3 regions of the Sporosarcina sp. 6E9 genome follow, and region 1 is predicted to be linked to each of the others. Evidence: riboswitches for the same ligand, from Rfam matches in the RefSeq annotation. Region 1 holds a riboswitch; each other region holds the start of a gene.

Region 1 (7,960 bases):
AGTTTTCGAATGAAAAAGTTCATATCCAAATTTCAAAAAAGTTTAAAGTACTGTGGAAATCCGAAAAGACGACATCGGAAAAAGTCGTTGATTTATCGCATAATCGCAAGAAAAACTACTTGCTCGATGAAAATACGCCCTATCCGTTTTTAATACGACTCGGTGTTCAAACACCTGAAGGTAAAGTGCGGAATCAGCATCATGATAAATTTAGGCAAATTAACCGATTCGTCGAATTCATCGATGACAGCCTTGCCCACTTGCCAACAGATCGGACCATCCGAATTCTCGATTTCGGTTCCGGAAAGTCGTATTTAACATTTGCGCTTTATCATTATTTACGTATTGAAAAAGGGTTGGATATTAAAGTTACGGGGCTTGATTTAAAAAAAGAAGTGATTGAGGAATGTAGCTTAATTGCAAAAGACCTTAACTACGCGGACCTTGAATTTCTTGTCGGTGACATTAATGACTACAATGAGGAAACTTCTGTTGATATGGTCGTTACGCTGCATGCGTGCGATGTTGCGACGGATATGGCCTTAGCTCGCGCGGTTAAATGGGACGCAAAAGTTATTTTAAGTGTGCCTTGCTGCCAACACGAACTTTTCAATCAGATCAAATCGCCGGCGCTTGATGTTATGCTTAAGCATGGGCTCATCAAAGAGCGCTTCTCTGCACTCGCAACAGATTCAATTCGCGCGGAATTGTTATCGCTTGTTGGTTATGAAGCGCAATTACTCGAATTCATCGATATGGAACATACGCCGAAAAACATATTAATCCGCGCGTATCAAACAGGTCGTAAAGCGACAGATGATGAATTTACTACCTATAAGGACTTTCGGGATCTTTTGAATGCGACTCCTTTCTTGGAGAATGAATTGAGAGAGCTATTACCGTGAAACGGCGGATCGTAAAAGCATCGGTGGAATAACCGATGCTTTTTTTATATTGACTTTAGTCGTTCGTGAAGGCTGTTTTGGTCGTTTGCATATAGACTTTGGTCGCTTCATTACGCGCATTGGTCGCCTGCATATGGTCTTTAGTCGTTTAGAGACGCACTTTGGTCTTTTGTATATCGACTTTAGTCGTTTCAGGTGGCGCTTTGGTCGTTTGGCTAATAATCGTTGTACAACAATTCTACCAATTATTGAAAGTCGTGCTATTATTATAGGAAGATGTCTGTTTATTCATAAAGGAGTTGTGGATATGCCGGTTTATAACAAACTTGTACGCGATCGCATTCCAGAAATCATCGAGATGTCGGGAAAAGTTTTTACGACTCGTATTCTTGAAGAAGATGACTATTTGATTGAAATTAATAAAAAGATGCATGAGGAACTTGCTGAATATGAAGAAGCTACGTCAAACGAAGATTCGGTCGAGGAACTAGCAGATTTGCTTGAACTTATTTATGCTGCGGCGAACACTTACGGGACCACCATTGAAGAGCTGGAGAAAATTCGCATCCATAAAGCAAAGATACGCGGTGGATTCGAAGAACGTATTTTTCTCGTGGATGTAGAAGATGACTGAAACTATGCACGGACCGCATGCACATTTCGAAAAAAATACTTAGCTGCCGACGATTATTTTCGTAGGCAGTTTTTTAAATAGGTAATTCGTGGGAAGTCAGCAACATAGTGCTAATTCGCTACAAATAGTGTATACTAGATTAGTTGATTTCAAGCACAATACTGTAGCCAACGTTAACTTTGGTCAACACAAGTCCGTTTAGTCGCATGGCTAACGTGGGCTTTTTCTTATGCAATAATATATGAATTGAGGGATTGTTAGTGAAGGTACAAGATTATGATCGATTGCTTCGTATCAAAACAACGGGAATGCGCAGCGGATTGAAGAAGTCGGCTCACCATCATCGTTATGAAGCGACGCCATATTCAGCATTGGATGAACTTTTCTTCGAGTATGATTTAAAGAAGTCAGATGTCGTTGTCGATTTCGGATGCGGAAAAGGGCGGGTTCCCTTTTATATTCACAGCCGCTTCCAGACGCTTGTGAAGGGTGTCGAGATGAGTGAAGAACTTCATCAGAAGGCGCTCAAGAATAAAGCGAATTACCGTCAGCGGGTAAAACGCGCAAAAGGATCTATCCGCTTTAAAAATAAACTGGCTGAGAACTATAAAGTAAAACCAGAAGACAATCGTTTTTACTTCTTTAATCCGTTTTCAATTGAAAACTTCAGAAAAGTTGTGAATAACATTTTACTTTCTGTTGAAGAAGAAAAGCGCACAGTCGATCTAATTCTCTATTACCCAACGATAGAATACATTCGTTTTCTGGAAAGAAGCACGCCTTTTAAAGTCGTACAAGAAATTCGCGTGCCTAAGAAATACGAAAAAGATGATCATAAACGATTTTTGATTTATCGATATGAAGCTGAATAAACATAGAAACCGAGCCCAATAGCTCGGTTTTTTATTTTCACAAACAATGCATCGCAGCTATTACTTCATGCCACGGGACAGTAAATCCTTTTCCCTTGGCGCAGAATATGGAGGACGATGTGTACGCTAGATCGGCATTTTTGTCGTAGCCAATTTCTTCGATTACTTGTTCAGGGTTGTGACAACGATCATAACCGCCGAATTGCAATGACAATGCCCCTTTTCCATTGGTAATGGATGCAAATGTGGGACTGTAATTCATGAAGGTGGCGACGGGTACGCGTCCTTTAATGATTGTTTTGTCGCCAACTGTTTCTGGTGACTCAAATGTACCGTGCGCTTTTTGGATGTCAGTAAGGATACGACCCATTACATCAATATCTACTTTAATTTTGAAATCATAATAGGGTTCGAGTAAAATGTTTTCTGCCTGTTCTAAACCCTGTCGCAATGCGCGAAAGGTCGCTTCACGAAAATCACCGCCAGAAGTATGTTCATTATGGCCTCTACCAGTTAACAGTGTGATTTTGACATCTGTTAAAGTGGAACCTGTTAATAAACCATGATGATTTCGTTCGAATAAATGACTGTGAATCAGGTTTTGATTCCCAACGGATAAATCATTGGCATGACAAATGTTATCGAATGTGATGCCGCTATTTCGCTTAGCCGGTTCAATTTTCAGGTGCACCTCAGCATAATGTCTTAAAGGCTCAAAATGACCGTAACCAATGACGGATGTCGCGATTGTTTCTTTGTATAAAATATCTGGGTCACTAAAAGAAACCGCGTAAGAAAAACGTTCTTTCACAATTTGTTCGAGAACCTCAAGCTGGATGATACCCATCACGTGAACATGGATTTCTTTAAAGTGTTCATCCCAAATGACACGTAGTGAAGGATCTTCAGCGTCTAATTGTTTAAAACAAAGTAACATTTCTTTCGGATGAATCGATGAATCATAGACAACTTTAGATGTCAGTGTCGGCACTAACTCGAAACTCGCCTTCTCCTTTAATCCCCCTACCCCATCACCGACATAGGCATTTTTCAAACCCGCCACAGCGAATAGTTGACCGGCATTCACTTGATTGACTGATTCGAAATTACGACCATTATACAGTCTGATTTGTGTAATCTTCTCAGTCTGCGATCCAATTTTCACATCATCTCGCACGGTTAGTAAACCGCTAATTGATTTTAGATAGGTGATACGGTTTCCATTTTCGTCATGCCTTATTTTGTACACGCGTGCCGCGAAATCACTGTCGTTACAATACCCTGTTTCGGTTAATTGATCCAACAAATCGAGGAACTCTACCACACCTTTGTCATGCAAAGCCGACCCTGCTGAACAGGCAAAGAGTTGATGATGTTGAATCATGTCTTTTGCCTTTTTCAGCCACAGATCCTTGTCGTACCCTTTTTCCATATAATGTTCAAATAAGTCTTCATCGCGTTCTGCAATGAATTCAATTAACTCTTCTACCATTACGCCTTCAGCAAAACTATCCGTGAAGTCATAAACATCCTCTGTTAAGTTTTCTCGAATCTCTTTAATGACATCGGCAACAATCGTTCCTTCACGGTCGATTTTATTCAGAAAGAAAAAGGTTGGCACTTTGTGTTTTTTCAGCAATTGCCACACCGTTTCAGTATGCCCTTCGACACCGTCTGCCGCGCTAATGATAACGACCGCGTAATCCATCACTTGTATCGCGCGTTCCATTTCCGGCGAAAAGTCTACGTGACCCGGTGTATCGATGATTGTGTAAGTCGAGTTGTTGTATGTAAATTGAGCTTGATCGGCAAATACGGTTATGCCGCGGTCCCGCTCGATATTATGGCTGTCGAGAAAAGCGTCTTTGTGATCTACGCGGCCCCTCTGCCCAATGCTGTTTGTATGATAAAGTAGCTGCTCGGAAAATGTTGTTTTCCCGGCATCTACATGCGCTAGAATTCCGATTGTTTTGTACATCATAACCACCCCTTTGTTACATGCTCTTGCCTTTAGTATATCATCGCTGTGATAAGAATAATTATGAATACACAAAAACCGAGCAATTCCGCTCGGTTTTCATATCCATTTATTTCACTATGCAAACGCTTTTTGATGTTCAATCACTTTAAATGCCTGATTCAAATCCGCGATTAAATCAGAAGCGTGCTCGATGCCGACGGACACGCGGAGCAGGCTATTTGATAAGCCGTACGATAAGCGAATATCTTCAGGAATATCCCCATGTGTTTGTGTCTTCGGATAGGTGATAAAACTTTCAACACCACCTAAACTTTCTGCAAATGTGAAGAGCTTTAACGCTTTCAGAAATGGTGAAACTAGTGCTTCTTTGGCGATTGTAAAACTCAACATACCGCCCCGCCCTGGATAAAAGACGTCGTCCACGAGTGGATGGCCTTGTAAAAAGGGCACGATTTCTTTCGCATTTAGCTCATGTTTATCCATTCGAAGGGCTAGTGTTTTCATCCCCCTGATTAAATTCCAACAATCGAGTGGTCCCAACACCGCTCCGATTGAGTTCTGCAGAAATGCGAGTTCCTCGTTAATTTTCTCACCTTTGGAAACGACCAGCCCTGCTAGAACATCATTATGTCCTGCTAAATATTTCGTCGCACTATGAATAACGATGTCTGCGCCTTCTTCCAAAGGCCTTTGAATATACGGCGTGTACAGCGTGTTATCAACGATACAAAGAAGTTCATGGTTTTTCGTTATAGCGGAAACTTGCTCAATGTCCGTCTCTTTCATTAATGGATTTGTCGGTGTTTCAATGAAAATTGCTTTCGTGCTTTCCTGAATTAACCCTTTTAATTCATCGGTAGATTCGCCGTCCCAATAACTGAACGTCAACCCATACTTCGCTTCTAAAATTTCAAACAAACGGTACGAACCGCCGTAAATATCACGTGAAGCGATGATGTGATTATCTTTTTGAAATAACGAAAAGACGAGTTGAATGGCGCTCATTCCTGAACTGGTAGCGAAAGCCCGCTCTCCTTTTTCCAGTAATGCCACTGACTTTTCCAACACAGCACGCGTTGGATTGCCTGTTCGCGTGTAATCGTATCCCGATAATAAGCCGATCTCTTCATGACGAAAGGCTGTTGAAAAATAAACTGGCGTGCTCACCGCCCTAAAATGTTCATCACGCTCATTGCCTATTTGCACGAATTCTGTTTCTCGATGATAAGTCAATTGACTTTCTCCTTTTGGAATGATGCCTATACTAAACATCTTCCACTTAGTATTTTGTCTTATTTAAAAATAGAAATAGCCCTCTTCTTGGAAATGAGAAGAGGGCAATAATATACAGGTCCTCCTCTTATCTTCCAGATTATAAAATCTGTAGGATGTAGCACCATCACAAACAATGTTTGCAGGTTGCCGGGCATCACAGGGCCTATTCCCTCCGCCACTCTCGATAAGAGACTAACTATTCAATTGAGTTTTCAAAATTTTGCATTTGTTATTAACGAGTATCATAAAAAAGAACTTAGGTCATGTCAAGCCCATTTTTCAAATTATCTTATTTTATCGAACAGTAGGATATGGCAATCATTTCTCTTTAAGCTCTGCTTTGAATAAATAACTTAGGTCTCTACTTTTAATATCTTCCAAATCGCCATCGGTTCCTTTTAATATGTCGCTGGAACCAGTGTACCAATACGCCAAATAGACGGGTTTATCGGTTTTGACAGGGATCTTTCCTTCAAATGTTTTAGCGCTCGATGATCCCCCTTGAAGTGTTTTCATTTCTTGTGTCGTCACGCCACTTGGGTGTCCAAAAAGAATCTTTCCTTTTTCACTGTCTGTAATGACAGCGAAACTCACCGCGCGATCTTTAGTGTCTAAATTGACTGGATTAGGTGGGGGATGGTTTTGAATAAACTTGCCGTTTTCATATTGCTCAATTGTAAAATAGAGTTCATAGCCTTCCGGAATTTGACCGACGATTTCAAAATGCTCAGCCCATTCACCACCTGAATTCTTTATGAGAATCGATTCTTCCTCTGTTAATATTCGGTCTGAGATCATCAAATCGTTTGAGCAAGCTGATAGCGCTAAAATTAGTAGTAGTGCAGAAAGTAATAGAAGTCTTTTCATTTAGTCCCTCATTTCGTTCAAATTAGGAAAAACTTTTGTTCATTCCAATGTCACGTCTAAAAACACATAACCATCACGTTCATGTTGACCTGAAAAAACGATTGGCACTCGTTCGCTAAATATCGGGCCATCCACAACGACGGTATGAAATTCACCAGCTTCCCCGCATGAATCAATGCCTTGTGCCTCTAGTTCATCTATTAATTCTTTTGTGAATTTCCTTCCGATAAATTCGCTCGGCATCATAGTTGTATTCACTACGACAATGTATGCCTCAAAACCTGCTTCTACGAAATCTTTGACGACTTTTTTTCGCGGCTCCATCCATAGTGGATGAACTGCTTCCATACCGACTTTCGCGCAAGTTTCCCGAATCCATGTTAAATGGTCTTCTAAATCGATGTCACCGAATACACCGTGATGAATTCCAGCATCTTTACACTCTTTCATCGCATCTAAAAACTGTTCAGCGTATCCGTTCCAATCCGCCCCGCGAGTCATAAGCGGAACGCCTAAACGCTCTGCTTGCGCTTTGATTATTGCTATTGGAAGTGCATGCGATTTCAATCGTTCCTGGTCTTCTTCAAACATCGTCCATACTCTTTTTGGAATGGCTCCGGATTGTAATGCCCGGTAATAAGCCATTGCGGAATCCTTGCCGCCGCTCCATGATGCTACAAACGGTAATCCTATCATTCTTTTTACCCCTTTTTAGATTATTATAACATTGCAATTAAAAAACACAGGCACCTTTTTAGTGTCTGTGTTTCCTTAATTATGACGGCATTGGCGTGTCTGTTGGTTTCGCGTAGCCTTCTTTATAGGTTTTATCAATAATCGTTCGAATTTCTTTTAGTGATTTGCCTTCTTGTGTCATCATGACTGAATCCACCGCGGTATCCAAGCATACTTGGCAACGTGTGCTGTGATCATCCCACACGACTGAACCATCTTCACGGATTTCATCAATAAAACAGTTCATATTACTTCCGTGATTTGCACTTTCCCCGCAACCGCAGTAGCACGGCATCCATTCAATTATATCGGTTGCAGAGGCAGCGACTTGATAGACAAGTCTCATATCCTCGGGTTTGTCATCAAGAAATGCTGGTAAAATATCGACTGAAGCAGTCACTTCTTGGAGATCACCATTTGGTAACTGATGCTGTTCGCCTACTGCCAAATCATGTTTTTCGTGCGTTGTATTCGTATTTTTTCCACATGCAGAGAGAACGAGAATCGATGCGAGTACTATCAATAGCATTGTTTTTTTCATGGTACCTCACTCCTAATTGCATAGTTGTCCTTCTAGCATAACCAAGATTGTCGGGTTTAGGGGTTACAAATCTGTGAAACTGAGTATATCAATTAGTTCAGACCAGTTTTCGATTCTTGGAATGTCTAAATGCTTATTGTAGGATTGATT
Region 2 (7,960 bases), on a different contig from region 1:
CATTGCTGGAGAAAAATCCTGTTAGGGTTCATGGAAGCCAGCATTTTAACGCTTCTGCGCATTTTTTAACCTGTGCTGCATCACCCATTTTCTCTCCATCAGGAGAGATTCTTGGAGCGGTTAATATTAGTGGCAAAAAAGAACAGTATCATCCCTATATTTTTACACTGACTCAAATTATTGCAGGTGACATTGGAAATCGAATCTTGCTCAGCCAGATGAATCTAGAACACCAACTCACGATTAAAGAATTTGAACATAGCATGAATAAATATATTACAGTACCATTCCTTTCGTTAGATGAAGAAAATCGTATCATCCGAGCGAATAATCGAGCTAAAGCCATTATCGGACAAAATAATATTGGTCAAAAGTTAATGAATAGAAGTCAATTCATTATTGATACATTTACAAGTAATTGCAAGAAATCGATAAGGTCAGTTGCGATCCATCAAACATCTAAGAAAGAAAAACGTTTATATACATTTTCGGATATTTTTGGGAATTGTCCATCTGTCATACGCACAAAGAAAATGGCTGAAAAAGCGGCCGCTACCGATATACCAATTTTACTTATCGGCGAAACGGGGACAGGTAAAGAGCTATTCGCCCAATCAATACACTCCGCAAGTATGCGAAGTCATTCGCCATTTGTTGCGGTCAATTGTGGGGCAATATCTGAATCCCTGATCGAAAGCGAGTTATTCGGTTATATTGGTGGATCCTTTACAGGTGCAAATCAAGAAGGCAGGAAAGGGAAATTTGAAGCAGCCCAAAATGGCACACTCTTTCTGGATGAAATTGGTGATATGTCTTTGCGGGCTCAAGTGACGTTGCTGAGAGCATTGCAAGAGAAGGAAATTACGCCTGTTGGGAGTACAACTACAAAGAAAATAGATGTGAGAATTATCGCCGCAACGAATAAAGATTTAGTAAAAGAAATTGAAGCAAAACGTTTTCGTGCAGATTTATATTACCGCTTAAAGGGAATACAAATCACACTTCCTTCACTGCGGGTACGAACAGACCTAATCCAACTGGTGAGTAGCTTATTGGAAGAGAAAGGGTATTCGGATTTTACGTTATCAGAGGGAGCGAAGCAAAAGATTTTAACCCATAAGTGGCCCGGTAATATCCGAGAGCTTATGAGTGTTCTCATAGAAGCGACCTTTCTATCCGACGGGAAAGTAATTGGTCCTGAAGAAATCCAAATTGATACTAGTGGTACAAGCATCGAAATTACGGATGATATGGATCCCTTAAAAGGTGCGGAAAAATCCGTAATGGAAAAACATATCCGAATGGCTGAAGGGAATATTAGCGTAGCGGCAGAACGACTAAAAATTAGCCGGAATACGCTTTATCGTAAAATGAAAGAATATAATATACAGATAAGTTGAAGGGAAAATAGACGAAAGCCGTTCATTACTTTTTTTCGAGTAATGAACGGTTTTTCTTTTCTACGAACTTAAAATGTTTTTTAATTTTCTTCGCAAGTAACCGTAGAAAGTGTGAATAGACTGCCGCTTTCATAGAAAAAAGTACCCGTTTGATCCATACATTTTTCGGCCTTAATCATAATTGCATCTGAATTATTTTTGATTAGTAATATACGTCCTGTGGAAACGGTTAGAATCATTACGATAAACACAATTGAAAATACTTTCATTCCTTTTTGGAACTTTTGTGTTTTTAAATCATTTTTGCTCTTTTCACTCTGGCTAATTTCCTGGCTTAAGCTATACTTTCCATTTATATACTGATTGATTTCACGATAGTAAAGTGCTTGATGAAGTATCATAATAATTAATAAACAGACGATGAAAATATAGCGATTAAACGGTAGAAACATGAAGAATATTAGGAATGGCAAAACTTGAGCATAAAGGATGTACACTTTCTTGGTTGCATTTTGAGTCACTTGACGCAACATTTCATCGTCTTCCATGAATTCTCCGAGCTTCAGGAATGTGAAAGTTGGTATTTGTTTATGAGGGTTTTCCTTATTATAGCGGTTAAGTTTTATGAAATAAGCAAAAGTAAACGCGACAAATAAGGAAAAACCAATTAAAAATGATACAACCGCCGGTATATTCCAATTAATAAGTACCTCATTACTTCCAATAACAAATACATCATCAAAAGTATAAAATTCCATATCAAATGCGCAGACGGCGCCGTAACTCCAAATCATTAAGCTGACCAATAAAGCAATGTTCCACAATGGAATCTGTACGCGAAAATCTTTTTTATTCATCAAGATCCTCCCCCTCTAACCAAAATAGTTCACCAATATCAACTTGCAAATGCTTAGCGAGACGTAATGACAATGCAATCGAAGGAGAAAAGTCTCCCTTTTCGATGAAGCCAATTGTCTGTCTGGTAACGCCTACTCGTTTCGCCAATTCTGTTTGTGAAAAATCATGTCTTGCTCTCAATTCTCTTACTCGATTTCTAAGCATTTCAAATTCCTTTCGTTAACTAATCTATTCATAATGTATAGTATTATTAACATGTCGTCAAGTATTGTTAACAAAAAAAGAGCCCAATTCAGTTTAGGATTAGGCTCCATTTCAACTATTAAACCCTATAAACTTTCCCGACTTCCGCAATTTCAGTGGTTCCATTGAAATTGCTAGTGGCAGCTTCCAGAATATCCTCGTTGTTTCCGTGTAACGGCAAATGAGTTAAAACAAGTCGCTTTACATCCGCCAACTGCGCTAACTTGCCCGCTTCACTTCCACCCATATGACCGGGTGCAATACCGATATGTTCTTCGTATAAATTGGCTTCACTTATTAATAAATCTGTCTCACCTGCAAAATCGACGAGCTCATCGCGCCACTCAGTGTCAGCTGTTAAAACAACTGAACGATTATCCACTGAAAACTTCATAGCGAGACAATAAACTGGATGATCAGTTCGACAAAAAGATACTGTGAAAGGACCGATTTTTGTGATTTTATCCTCAAAGATTGCAATACCTACTGTTTGCTCTTTATAAGATAGTTTTGCGTAGTTTTCCGCATCCTGTTCATGCCCATAAATCGGCAAGGGTGGTGACGGATTATTTAAATAAAATTGAATGAGTCGGCTATATTGAAGACTGCCTAAGTCGGCAATATGATCTGCATGGTAATGACTAATCACAACAGCATCTATTTTTTCCAAGGGCAAAAAGTTTTGTAAAGAAGCGAGAACACCACTTCCGCAATCAACGAGACAATGAAATCCTTCATGTTCAATCAAAAATGAAGATGTCGCCTCATTCGCTTTTGGGTATCCGCCCCAAATTCCAATTGGTATTACTTTCATACTAGAACCCCCATTCGTTATTGCAAACCTTGTAGTGAGTGTATCTTGAAATGACTAATTTGAAAAGCGTGAAGGTGAGGATAGTTCTTCATAGTTAGACTTATCGTTTACCTATTTAAGTTTATATAAAATTCTTATATACTGAATCATATTAAAAAAGACAAACGCTTCATTTTCTGAATTTTTGATAATGAATGGCTAGTTGGAAGGAGTATTACATTGAAGACGAAGAAGACAAGTCTCTTTCAAAGGTTTTTGAATATGGTAGAGACGACAGGAAACAGGCTGCCGCATCCAGTAACATTATTCGCAGCTTTGGCTTTATTAGTTTTAATTTTGTCATGGATTGTATCGTCATTTGGCGTTAGCGTTGAGCATCCCGGAAAAGCCGGTGAAATGATCACCGTTAACAACTTGCTGAGTGCTGAAGGTATTAAATATATATTTACACAAATGACTGCTAACTTTGTTGGCTTCGCGCCGCTAGGTGTAGTACTTGTCACGATGTTGGGAATTGGATTAGCGGAAGGATCAGGTTTAATTAGTGCTGTACTACGTGGATTTGTTTTATCTGTTCCACAAAGACTGATTACTCTTGGACTCGTATTCGCAGGAGTTATGTCCAGTGTTGCTTCTGACGCGGGATATGTTGTCTTGCCACCATTAGGAGCTGTCATATTTGCAGCGATTGGTAGACATCCACTTGCTGGACTAGCTGCCGCATTCGCCGGAGTTTCTGGCGGCTTTAGTGCGAACCTGTTCCTGTCGGGAACCGATGCACTACTTGGGGAGTTAACCATTGCAGCAGCAGCAATTATCGACCCGACTTATGCTGAAAATATGAATATCGCTATGAACTATTATTTCATCGCGGCATCCGTAATTGTTTTAACAGTAGTCGGTGCCTGGGTGACAGAGAAAGTCGTAGAGCCGCGCCTTGGTGAATACACAGGTGAGTTCCGCGAGAAATTAGAGAAGTTGAAACCGATTGAGAAAAAAGGTTTGACTTGGGCTGGACTTTCTATTGTTGTCGCAGGTATTCTAATTTCACTGCTAATATTACCTTCATGGGGACCGCTTCGCGGAGTAGAAGGCGATATGCCGATTATTCGTTCGCCATTTATGAGCTCTTTAGTGCCAATTATTGCAATTCTTTTCTTTGTGCCAGGTTTGATTTATGGAAAAGTAACGAAAGGCATTCGAGACGACAAAGACGTTGCAGCGATGATGTCAGCTACAATGGCATCAATGGGAATGTTTATCGTGCTATCCTTTACAGCCGGACAGTTCGTCGCGTTCTTCTCAGAATCAAATATGGGACTTGTTATCGGTGTGTACGGTGCACAATTCCTGGATAGCATTAACCTAACAGGTATTCCGCTTATCTTGATGTTCATTTTAATATCAGCGTTTATCAACTTATTCATCGGAAGCGCTTCAGCAAAATGGGCGATGATGGCGCCTGTATTCGTTCCAATTATGATGCAACTCGGCTATTCACCAGAATTAACACAAATGGCCTACCGTGTTGCGGATTCAGCAACGAATATCATTTCGCCGTTAATGACCTATTTCGCAATTATTATCGCATTTGCACAAAAATACGATAGAAAAATGGGTATCGGAACGCTAATCTCAGTTATGTTCCCATACAGTATGTTTTTCCTTCTATTCTGGGCACTTACGCTTGTCGTTTGGATGTTGTTCGGAATCGACCTTGGACCTGGTTCAGGGATTTACTATAATAAATAAGTTTTAACTTAACCGCCTTGAGTGATAGTCATTCAAGGCGGTTTTATTAAACTGATAACAATATTCAAAATACACTTGACATTCCGTGAATGGGTGTGTAAAGTGTTATTCAATAACTAAATAGTAAAACTTTCTTATCCAGAGAGGTGGAGGGACTGGCCCTTTGAAGCCTCAGCAACAGACTTTTAAAGTACTGTGCTAATTCCAGTAGCGTAAGCTTGGAGATGAGAAGAGTGAACAGCGTTAAAATGCCAACCTCTTCTTATTAAATGAAGAGGTTTTTCTTATTCTAGTTATTAATATAATTGGAAAGAAGGAATGGCAAAATGACAAAAACATTGACGGAGACACTGACAAAAGCACCATTTAAGGCGGATCATGTAGGGAGTTTACTACGACCAGAAAGTTTACACAATGCACGGAAGAAGTTTCAAGAAGGCGATATTACAGCCGAACAACTACGTGAAGTAGAAACTAGGGAAATTAAACGAGTGGTCGATAAACAGATTGAAATTGGACTAGAATTAGTAACTGACGGAGAATTTAGACGCCGGTTTTGGCATACGGATTTTCTGGAGAATTTAAATGGCGTGGAAGGATATGTCCCAGAAGTAGGATTCGTATTTAACGGTGACGAAGAAACAGAAAGATATAATATCCGTAACACTGGGAAAATCTCATTCAATCCGAATCATCCCCATATTACAGACTTTATTGAATTCAATGAAATCGTCGGTGGGCGTGCGGTGGCCAAACAAACCATTCCAAGCCCGAACCAATTATTTAATGTGGGAATTAGAGATAAAAATATCTATCCAGATATTGAAGAATATGCAAAGGATGTTATTCAAACTTACCGCGAAGCTTTTAAAGCATTCTATGATGCAGGCGTTCGTTATTTACAACTCGATGACGTGTATATTGCTGGGCTTTCTTCACCAGATATTCCATGGAATGATGGCGAATTCTCAAGAGAGTTTTTGATAGACTTGGCTCTTCGAGTAGCAAACGGCGTATTGGAAGGTAAACCAGAAGATTTAATCGTTTCAACACATTTATGCCGTGGAAACTACCGCTCTAACTGGGCCTTTGAAGGTAGCTATGACTTAATCGCTCCGACACTGCTTGCAAAAGAAAACGTGGATGGTTTCTTCTTGGAGTATGATGATGAACGTTCAGGGGACTTTAAACCACTTAAGCATATTCCAAGTGGCGGTGCACAAGTTGTACTCGGCGTGGTGACTTCGAAAAATGGCGAGTTAGAAGACAAAGAACTGATCAAATCTAGAATAGAAGAAGCGTCCAAATATGTTCCACTTGAACAACTATGCCTAAGCCCGCAATGCGGTTTTGCTTCGACGCATCATGGAAATAACCTAACAGAAGACGAGCAATGGGAAAAGTTGAAATTCATAGTTGACATTTCAAAAGAAATTTGGGAAAAGGATTAACGATTAATCAGTTATAAAATTTAAAAGTGAAAGCACACCCTTGTTGATTACAAGTGGTGTGCTTTTTTGTGCGATTAACGAGGAATAAAGACCATGGACAAGTGAATAGACTGCTAGAAGAATCATCATAAAAGTCAGCGCCATATACAAATACGCTGTTTGGAGGAGACGTAGATGGATAGTAAAGAATTAAGAAACTGTTTCGGACATTTCGCGACAGGTGTAACTGTCGTCACTTGTGAGACGGATGCCGGGAAACATGGGTTTACGGCGAACTCATTTACTTCAGTATCATTAGATCCGCCGTTACTGCTCGTATCTGTAGATCGAAAAACGAAGGCATTTCAATTTTTGAAAGATAACCATTTCACAATCAATATATTAAAAGAAACGCAGCAAGATACTGCGATGCATTTCGCCGGAAGACCGCTTGAAAATGAACCTTTTAGCTGGGAAAAGGGGACACGCTGTCATCGATTAAAAGATTCACTAGCATATTTAGAGTGTGAACCATGGGCCGAATATGACGGTGGAGATCATGTTTTATACATTGGAAAGGTGATCAGATTTAATTATTCCGAAGGAAAGCCATTGAGTTATTACAAAGGTAAATTTACATCCATTACGACCTGAAACGTAAACATATAAACATAACTTACTAGTTATTTATGAATAAACCCAGGTGCGCCTAAATACAATAGATTATGGACAACTCTTCATTCCAATTTAGAACGAAAAGAATTGAGGTTTTGAGCCGTTTGTAATGAACCGTGTAATTAAAAGGAGGAAAGAAATAATGAAAGTAGATGAAGAGAAAAAGACAACGATTCCATTGACTGGACAAGAGTACTTAGAAAGTCTAAAAGATGGACGGGAAATTTGGCTACATGGCGAGAAAGTGAAAGATGTTACGACACATCCAGCTTTTCGAAATGCAGCCCGTTCAATCGCAAGGCTCTACGATGCGCTACATGATGAAAAAACGAAAGATGTTCTGACAACCGAGACGGACACAGGAAACGGCGGGTTCACGCAAAAGTACTTCAGAGTGGACAAGAACTCCAAGGAACTCCTCGAATCCAGAGACGCGATTGCTGAATGGGCGAAGTTGACATTTGGGCAAATGGGAAGATCTCCGGATTACAAAGCAGCATTCCTTGGGACACTTGGAGCAGACCCAGATTACTATGGAAAGTACGCGGATAACGCACGGCGATGGTATAAGGAAGCGCAAGAGCGAAATTGGTATTTCAATCATGCCATTATCAATCCGCCTGTGGATCGACATACACCGCTCGAAGCCGTAAAAGATATCTTTATCAGAACGGAAGGCGAAACGGATGAAGGCATTATCGTCAGTGGCGCTAAAATGGTTGCAACGGGATCGGCTTTAACAAACTTCAACTTCGTAGCGCATTACGGCGCAGCACCAATTACAGATG
Region 3 (7,960 bases), on a different contig from region 1:
TATCTTTACTAAACCGTCGATTGTCTCCAAGTACAAATATCTTTCCTTCAGGAACAACGACTTCGAAGTCCTCCGTTAATCTTTCACCGATAAAAATCTCATTCTTATGGGCCGCAAGATAATCTTCCTTATGTTCTTGATCATTGATATATAAATGATCTTTATCCATTACAACATGATCCCCAGGTAGTCCAATTACCCGCATGATCAGATTATCTTCCGCATACGGTGAATGAAACACAACCATATCAAAACGATTTATCGAATGGATTTTCGAAATAACAATCATATTATCATTTTCAAAAGTTGGTTTCATCGATTCACCGGATACAATCACAGGTGTAAAAAGAAATTGGCGGATAAGGATAACAAGGATAAGTGCAATTGCAGCTGATTTCACCCACGAAAAAAGTTCTTTTTTGTCCACTTCACTCATTTTATCTCCACCTTTATCTTTAGACGATATACCCCAGTGATCGTAAAGCGCTATGCATGAAAGATTCCGTATATAAAAATACTTCTTCTTGTTCGGGCTCTTGGTAAACGTCATGGTATAACTTGGCCCATTCTTTATATTGAAATTCCGTAAGCTGTTGTTTCAAAAGCCAATTTTTCGCGACAGTGGTGTCTGTAATTTTGTCATGTCCACCCGCGTGAAGCAAAACAGGCACATTTCGGATGGTCCCTTCATGCTGATTAACCGTCTTCATATAACTTTGCAACTCTCTATACCACCCTGCGGTTACCATTGAGCTGAAATTCTTATCATCACGAGCTTCGATATAAAAATCATAATTCCTTGTCAGTAGTTCAACATTAATATTATGATTGATTTTCATAGATGATGACAACTTCGTAAGCACACCCGCATACTTTGATGGTTGATGATCGAGTTGCAACCACGGGGAACTAATAATGACACCCGCACATATGATGTCTTCCGTTTGCAAAACACGCATGACAAGCGTCGCACCAAGACCGTGCCCTATTATAAATAACGGAAGCCCATCGACAATCCCAATTTTCAAAAGCTCTTTCACGTATTCCGTGTATGTAGCAAACTTTTCATCATGAATATTCCGAGTAGTTTGCGTTCCGTGTCCTGGTAAATCGCCCATGACAACATGAAAATTACTATTTCGCAGTTTTTGAATAAGCCAAGCATATCGATTATGATGTTCGTATGCACCGTGCACAATTGCAACCACGGCTTTTGGCTGACCTTCCGCTTCCCATTTCCACATGGACAAATCCCCCTTTTATGTTATACTCACTTAATTTCCCCTAATAATTCTCAATAAAACCATGTTCTTTGTTATGATGATTATACACTACAGAAGGAAAAGAGGAGAAAATATTTGATTTACCCTTATAAAGATAAAACACCAAATATCGATCCATCAGTTTTCATCGCAGATTACGCAGCAATTACGGGGGATGTGACGATCGGCGCTGAATCGAGCGTATGGTTTAACACCGTCATTCGCGGCGACGTATCACCCGTTATCATTGGAAAAAAAGTTAGCATCCAAGATTTAAGTTGCCTTCATCAAAGCCCAAAGTTTCCACTGATTATTGAAGACGAAGTAACAATAGGACACCAAGTAACACTACATAGTTGCACAATAAGAAAAGGCGCGCTGATCGGCATGGGTTCAATTATTTTAGACGGGGCCGAAATCGGCGAAGGTGCATTCATCGGAGCCGGCAGTTTAGTGCCACCAGGAAAAAAGATTCCTCCAAACATGTTAGCACTCGGCTCCCCAGCAAAAGTCGTCCGCGAATTAAATGACGAAGACCGGGCGGATATGGCGCGCGTTGTAAGAGAGTACGCTGAAAAAGGACAGTATTATAAGCGGTTGCAGAAATAAATTTTTTCTTCCTGCACACCAATATAAAAAAGCGTTAGAAGTGGGACATCCCCGCTTCTAACGCTTTTCTTATTTATTAGCTAGTTCTTTCAAAGCTTCAGCTTTATCAGTTTGTTCCCACGGAAGATCAATATCCGTACGGCCAAAGTGACCATAAGCAGCTGTTTGTTTGTAAATCGGACGACGAAGGTCAAGCATTTTAATAATGCCGGCTGGACGAAGGTCGAATAACTCACGAACAACTTCGACAAGTTTGCTCTCTTCTACTGTGCTTGTTCCGAATGTATTAATCGAAATCGATACAGGCTGTGCAACACCGATCGCGTAAGCAAGTTGAACTTCACAACTATCGGCGAGACCTGCCGCAACGATGTTTTTCGCAACATAACGTGCCGCATAAGAAGCTGAACGGTCAACTTTTGTCGCATCTTTTCCAGAAAATGCGCCCCCGCCGTGACGCGCATATCCGCCGTATGTATCGACAATGATTTTGCGTCCCGTAAGTCCTGCATCACCTTGTGGGCCGCCAATAACAAAACGTCCTGTTGGATTGATGAAATATTTAGTATCTGCATCTATTAAATCCGCTGGTACAATCGGTTCAATTACGTATTTTTTAATATCTTGCTGAATTTGTTCAAGCGTTACTTCCGGATCATGTTGAGTTGAAATAACGATTGTGTCTATTCGTAATGGTTTATTGTCTTCATCATATTCTACAGTCACTTGTGTCTTGCCATCTGGACGTAAATACGAAAGAATTTCTTCTTTTCGCACTCTCGCCAGCTCTTTTGAAAGCTTATGTGACATACTAATCGGAAGCGGCATGAGTTCCGGTGTTTCATTGCAAGCATATCCGAACATTAGTCCTTGATCTCCTGCGCCAATTGACTCGATGTCTTCATCGGACATTGAACCTTCACGGTCCTCAAGTGCCTGGTCTACACCAGCAGCGATATCTGCTGATTGTTCGTCAATTGCAGTTAATACTGCAGAAGTTTCCCAATCAAAACCAAACTTCGCACGAGTATAACCTATTTCTTTTACGGTTTCTCGAACTACTTTTGGAATATCAACATATGTTGTCGTTGTAATTTCACCAGCAACAAGAACGAGCCCTGTTGTGATGGTCGTTTCACATGCGACACGTGCATTTGGATCTTCTGCTAAAATTGCATCCAGAATGGCATCAGAAATCTGATCACACATTTTGTCCGGATGTCCCTCTGTCACTGATTCTGACGTAAACAGACGGCGGTTTGTCATATTATTTCCTCCTTATATCCTACGAGATTGATACGGTACTCATTTTCCCATGTCAAGCCCCAAATCATACAGGGGAATGGCTTTCATCACCATTACGAGCTTTGCACACGAGGATAAAGGGTAAACATATTTAAAAAAGCCTTTCACTCACGTTTTTACATGAGGAAAGGCGTAATTTCAAAGCACCCTTCACTCTTATCATCCAAGGAGTTTCACCTTGCATCAGGTTTAGCACCTTTGCATGAACATTATAGGTTCATGCAGGTTGCCGGGTTTCATAGGGACTGCCCCTCCACCAGCTCGGGATAAGAGTATCCGTTCAATAGTACATTTTACGAAACTGTATCAAATAAGTCAAATTTCTTTATTATTTGTAGTTGCACTTCTAAGTAGTATAGTTTATTATTTTAAATGTGTTATACTAATTAATGAATGTGATGACAAACCACCCTTAATCATGGGACTAACTTAAAAAGGACGGGACAAATCTATGATTTCAGCGAAAATTGGTAACGAGCTTATGAATCTTCTATCTGGCAGCAACGTGAATGTACAACTTTCAGTTCCACAACTAGTGGAAAAAGCAATTTCACGTGGTGAGGCTCTATTAACTGCAGATGGTGCAGTAACGGCGCAGACAGGAAAATATACGGGTCGTTCTCCCAAAGACAAGTACATCGTTGAAGAAGCTTCTTCAAAAGATAAAATCGATTGGGGAGCTGTAAACCGTCCAATCTCTGCAGAAATTTTTGATTCATTATATGAAAAAGTAATTTCCTATTTACAATTAAAAGATGAACTATTTGTTTTCAAAGGATTTGCCGGTGCGGATCACGCATCTCGTCTTTCAATTCAAGTCGTTAATGAATATGCTTGGCATAACTTGTTTGTCCATCAATTATTTATACGACCGACTCAAGAAGAACTTGAAACGCATGATGCACAATTCACAATCATCTCGGCACCAACATTTAAAGCAGACCCAGAAGTCGACGGAACGGACTCTGAAACTTTCATCATCGTTAACATGGAAAAGCGTATTATTCTGATTGGCGGTACTGAATATGCTGGTGAAATGAAGAAATCCATTTTCTCCATTATGAACTATCTGCTTCCTGAAAACGGTATCATGCCGATGCATTGTTCAGCTAACGTTGGTGAAGATGGCGACGTCGCATTGTTCTTTGGCCTTTCCGGCACCGGGAAAACGACACTTTCCGCGGATGCGAATCGTAAACTAATTGGTGACGATGAGCACGGTTGGTCCGATAATGGGGTCTTTAATATTGAAGGCGGTTGCTATGCGAAATGCATTAATTTATCGGGGGAAAAAGAACCTGAAATATTTGGTGCGATTCGTTTTGGTTCGGTATTAGAAAACGTAGTTGTTGATCCGGTAACGCGGATCCCTGATTATGACAACGGTTCATTAACGGAGAATACACGTGCAGCTTATCCAATCGAAAACATTGATAATATCGTTTCACCATCTGTCGCAGGACACCCAAACACAATTGTCTTCCTGACAGCGGACGCGTTCGGCGTACTACCGCCAATTTCAAAATTAACGAAAGAACAAGCGATGTATCATTTCCTTAGCGGCTTCACATCGAAACTCGCTGGAACTGAACGCGGCGTCACATCACCAGAAGCCACATTCTCAACTTGCTTTGGTTCACCTTTCCTTCCATTACATGCAACAGTTTACGCTGAAATGCTTGGAAAGAAAATTGACGTTCACGGCGCACAAGTATTTCTTGTAAACACGGGTTGGACCGGCGGCGAATACGGCGTAGGAAAGCGTATGGAATTGAAATACACACGCGCAATGGTACGCGCAGCACTCGCTGGACAATTAAATGATGTCGAAACTGAAGATAACAGCGTATTTGGTCTTCACATGCCAAAAACAATCGAAGGCATTCCATCTGAAATCCTAAACCCACGCAATGCCTGGGCCGATAAAGCTGCCTACGATAAAAAAGCAAACGAATTAGCAGATAGATTCCGTACAAACTTCAAAAAATTCGGCACCGTCTCAGAAGAAATCATCCAAAAAGGCGGACCAACTGCATAACAGCAAAAAAAATAGTAGATGAGGCGATTATAAATGAATCCCCTCATCTACTTTTTTTATTCAATGGCTCTTATGAATTATTCAATGCTTTTCCGATTCTTTCGATTATAAATAAATTGTTTGATGGAATACTTAATTATGTAATAGATAGCACTAACAATTGCCACTACTAATGCCAAGAAACTTAACGTCATCATAAATCCCCCAATAGCAGTTTGCAGGACATTATTCAAGATCAGAGTCGCAACCGCATAAACAACCCCTAAAATCAAAATAGTTCTTTTAGTTCTTTTGCTCATCTTAAAACCAAACCTCCTTATCGCTTTTCAATAACACGAAAATTGAATAATAATCCAATAAATCTACACTTTTTCAGAGATAATAACCATGTTCTTAATTTGCTTGCACTCTGATGGGGTTTGCTTGCACCTAACTCTAGTTTGCTTGCACACCGGGCGGGGTTCCTTGCACTAATCGACCATTTGCTTGCACTTAAATGACTTTGCTTGCAAGTCGGGACTATTCACCTAGCAATACACACCTGCATCCCACAGGAAAGCCTTCGCCCGGAACAGAAAGCAATGGACATCACCTTACTTCCCCTGTCTTCTCATCCACGCACAAAGATCCCGAACAATTTCTGCATTTTTCACAGGCGGAATATAATGTGTAAACTCCGGAAAATACCAAGTTTCATAGTCTTTATTATGTTCACGAAGGGCATTTTCCAATAACCTTGCCTGTTCAATAGAAACATGTTCATCAAGCTTACCGTGGATAATTAAAACACGCGCATCAAGTTCTTTGATTCGAAACAGTGCAGTTCTCTCACGATAAGCATCCGGATTATTATTCGGGGTCCCCCCGATCACACGCCTCATCATTCGCCTTAAATCTACACGTTCATGATAGGTAAACACAACGTCAGACACACCTGCCCACATGACAACAGAAGTAATATCTTCACGAAGAATTGCCGTCCAAAGTGCCATAATGCCGCCGCGAGAAAACGCCAATAGATGAATGCGATCAGCGATTGTCTTCGACTGCTGTTTCAAAACATCAACCGCATTCACCGCATCCAGGCGATCATCTCCCGCAAATTCATCGCGCCCTTCCCCGCCGCGATTACCACGGTAGTAAGGTGCAAACACAACAAATCCATTCGAAGCCAATTGCGCCATACGCGCCGGTCGCACCATCCCCACATGTTGAATGCCGCCCCGCAAATAAATAATGCCTTCATACTTTCCATCAGCAATCGGTTCTGCAAGCAAGCCTTTCACTTTCAAACCATCCGACCAATAAGTGATTTCCTCAAGCCGCACATGTGGATTTGGGGAAGGATAAAGCCGCCTACTTTCAACCATTCCGTCGCTTCTCATATGCTTCCACCCACTTTCGAATTGCCGTCATCCCATCGTCTTTCATATGGAAACTTAACGAATCACAATCAGTCAATTCCTTATCTGTCATCCAAACAGCACCTTCAGTTTCATGGAGTACAGGATTCTTTTCAATATGTACAACATCCGCCGTAAATACAGCTTTACAAAATGTCACATTACTTTGAACGACATATTCGGCAAACTTCACCAGATTCGTGATCGTCACGCCCGTTTCTTCGATTGTTTCACGAATAGCCGCCGCTTCAATCGTTTCCCCTACTTCCGCCTTGCCACCTGGAAATTCAATCCCACGGCTAGAATGTCGGGTCAGCAACCATTTTCCATTATATTTTAATACAACGAGCACATGTCGAGCTTCCATTCCAAATCGGTTTTCTCCGAATGTCAGATCGACCTGTGCGCCATTTAAATCTTTGAAATTCAGGATTGAAATCACGTCCTTTTATTCAGTGTAGCGAACGAAAGGATTTGATTCAACGGAAATAAGGCAGTTGTTCAATAAATAATTTTGACTCATTATCAGTGAATTCATGAATTAACGCATACACTTTTTTTGTTCGCGTATCGATTTGGTCATTTTGTTTGTCATAATGATAAGGAATAAAAGGAAGATGCGCTCGTAAAAAGTTACGAAATTCAAGATCACTCGTCTGTTTAAATAATTCGTGGAATATCGGCACATACTCTCGTGGAACTGTCACTTGATAATCCCATAATGAATCATCTGGGTAATGGTACACTTTCTGATCTGTAACTGAAACGTACATATTGTATTTTTCCATGAAAAAACCATCCTTTTTAACTGATAGGATGGTCCATAAAATAAAAAACATGCATCCCAATTATCTGGGACACATGTTCTTATCAATTAACTATTGTCTTCACCAAGGAATGCATTCAGCATCCACTGATGTTTCTCAATGCTTTGATACGTCGCATTCAATAAGTCTTCAGTCATGTCATCGCCAACTTTAGCAGCTTCGTCCATGCCTTTTTTAAGTGATTCCATAATCGAGCTGAAGTCATCGACAATTGTCGCGACCATTTTATCAGCTTTTTCATCACCTTTAGCCTCTTTTACGACCGATTGCTCCAAATGTTCCTGCAACGTTGCAACAGGATCTCCACCTAGTGTTAAAATTCGTTCCGCGATTTCATCCATATGAGCAGTCGCTTCGTTGTATAATTCCTCGAATTTCTCATGCAATGTGAAAAATTGGTGGCCTTTTACATACCAATGATAATTGTGTAATTTCGTATACATGACTGACCAAGTTGAAACCTGTACGTTCATTTCTTTAATAAGTTCCGTTGACATAAAAACATCTCTCCTTATA

What was found. Region 1 has a riboswitch for S-adenosylmethionine ahead of J4G36_RS13495 (PLP-dependent transferase). Riboswitches for the same ligand answer to the same signal wherever they lie in the genome.
Region 2: it holds a riboswitch for S-adenosylmethionine, as region 1 does, so the genes downstream of both, J4G36_RS12135 (5-methyltetrahydropteroyltriglutamate--homocysteine S-methyltransferase) here and J4G36_RS13495 (PLP-dependent transferase) in region 1, are expected to answer to the same signal.
Region 3: it holds a riboswitch for S-adenosylmethionine, as region 1 does, so the genes downstream of both, metK (methionine adenosyltransferase) here and J4G36_RS13495 (PLP-dependent transferase) in region 1, are expected to answer to the same signal.

Annotation. Positions count from the first base shown of each region.
Region 1 is NZ_JAGEMN010000003.1:93,522-101,481, forward strand. It holds gene J4G36_RS13475 (class I SAM-dependent methyltransferase) at 1-905, shown strand, start outside; gene J4G36_RS13480 (nucleoside triphosphate pyrophosphohydrolase) at 1,213-1,539, shown strand; gene J4G36_RS13485 (class I SAM-dependent methyltransferase) at 1,800-2,411, shown strand; gene J4G36_RS13490 (GTP-binding protein) at 2,449-4,389, opposite strand; gene J4G36_RS13495 (PLP-dependent transferase) at 4,507-5,664, opposite strand; SAM riboswitch class I at 5,750-5,858, opposite strand; gene J4G36_RS13500 (hypothetical protein) at 5,986-6,534, opposite strand; gene J4G36_RS13505 (Dph6-related ATP pyrophosphatase) at 6,574-7,230, opposite strand; gene J4G36_RS13510 (PCYCGC motif-containing (lipo)protein) at 7,310-7,810, opposite strand; gene J4G36_RS13515 (5' nucleotidase, NT5C type) at 7,874-7,960, opposite strand, start outside.
Region 2 is NZ_JAGEMN010000002.1:110,356-118,315, reverse strand. It holds gene J4G36_RS12160 (sigma-54-dependent Fis family transcriptional regulator) at 1-1,400, shown strand, start outside; gene J4G36_RS12155 (hypothetical protein) at 1,481-2,257, opposite strand; gene J4G36_RS12150 (helix-turn-helix transcriptional regulator) at 2,250-2,462, opposite strand; gene J4G36_RS12145 (MBL fold metallo-hydrolase) at 2,581-3,315, opposite strand; gene J4G36_RS12140 (AbgT family transporter) at 3,577-5,067, shown strand; SAM riboswitch class I at 5,199-5,298, shown strand; gene J4G36_RS12135 (5-methyltetrahydropteroyltriglutamate--homocysteine S-methyltransferase) at 5,406-6,518, shown strand; gene J4G36_RS12130 (flavin reductase family protein) at 6,693-7,151, shown strand; gene J4G36_RS12125 (4-hydroxyphenylacetate 3-hydroxylase N-terminal domain-containing protein) at 7,315-7,960, shown strand, end outside.
Region 3 is NZ_JAGEMN010000001.1:13,271-21,230, reverse strand. It holds gene lepB (signal peptidase I) at 1-436, opposite strand, end outside; gene J4G36_RS00210 (alpha/beta hydrolase) at 456-1,244, opposite strand; gene J4G36_RS00205 (gamma carbonic anhydrase) at 1,359-1,871, shown strand; gene metK (methionine adenosyltransferase) at 1,941-3,137, opposite strand; SAM riboswitch class I at 3,330-3,449, opposite strand; gene pckA (phosphoenolpyruvate carboxykinase (ATP)) at 3,628-5,214, shown strand; gene J4G36_RS00190 (hypothetical protein) at 5,292-5,513, opposite strand; gene J4G36_RS00185 (alpha/beta hydrolase family protein) at 5,808-6,599, opposite strand; gene J4G36_RS00180 (NUDIX domain-containing protein) at 6,577-7,059, opposite strand; gene J4G36_RS00175 (transposase) at 7,097-7,405, opposite strand; gene J4G36_RS00170 (Dps family protein) at 7,492-7,941, opposite strand.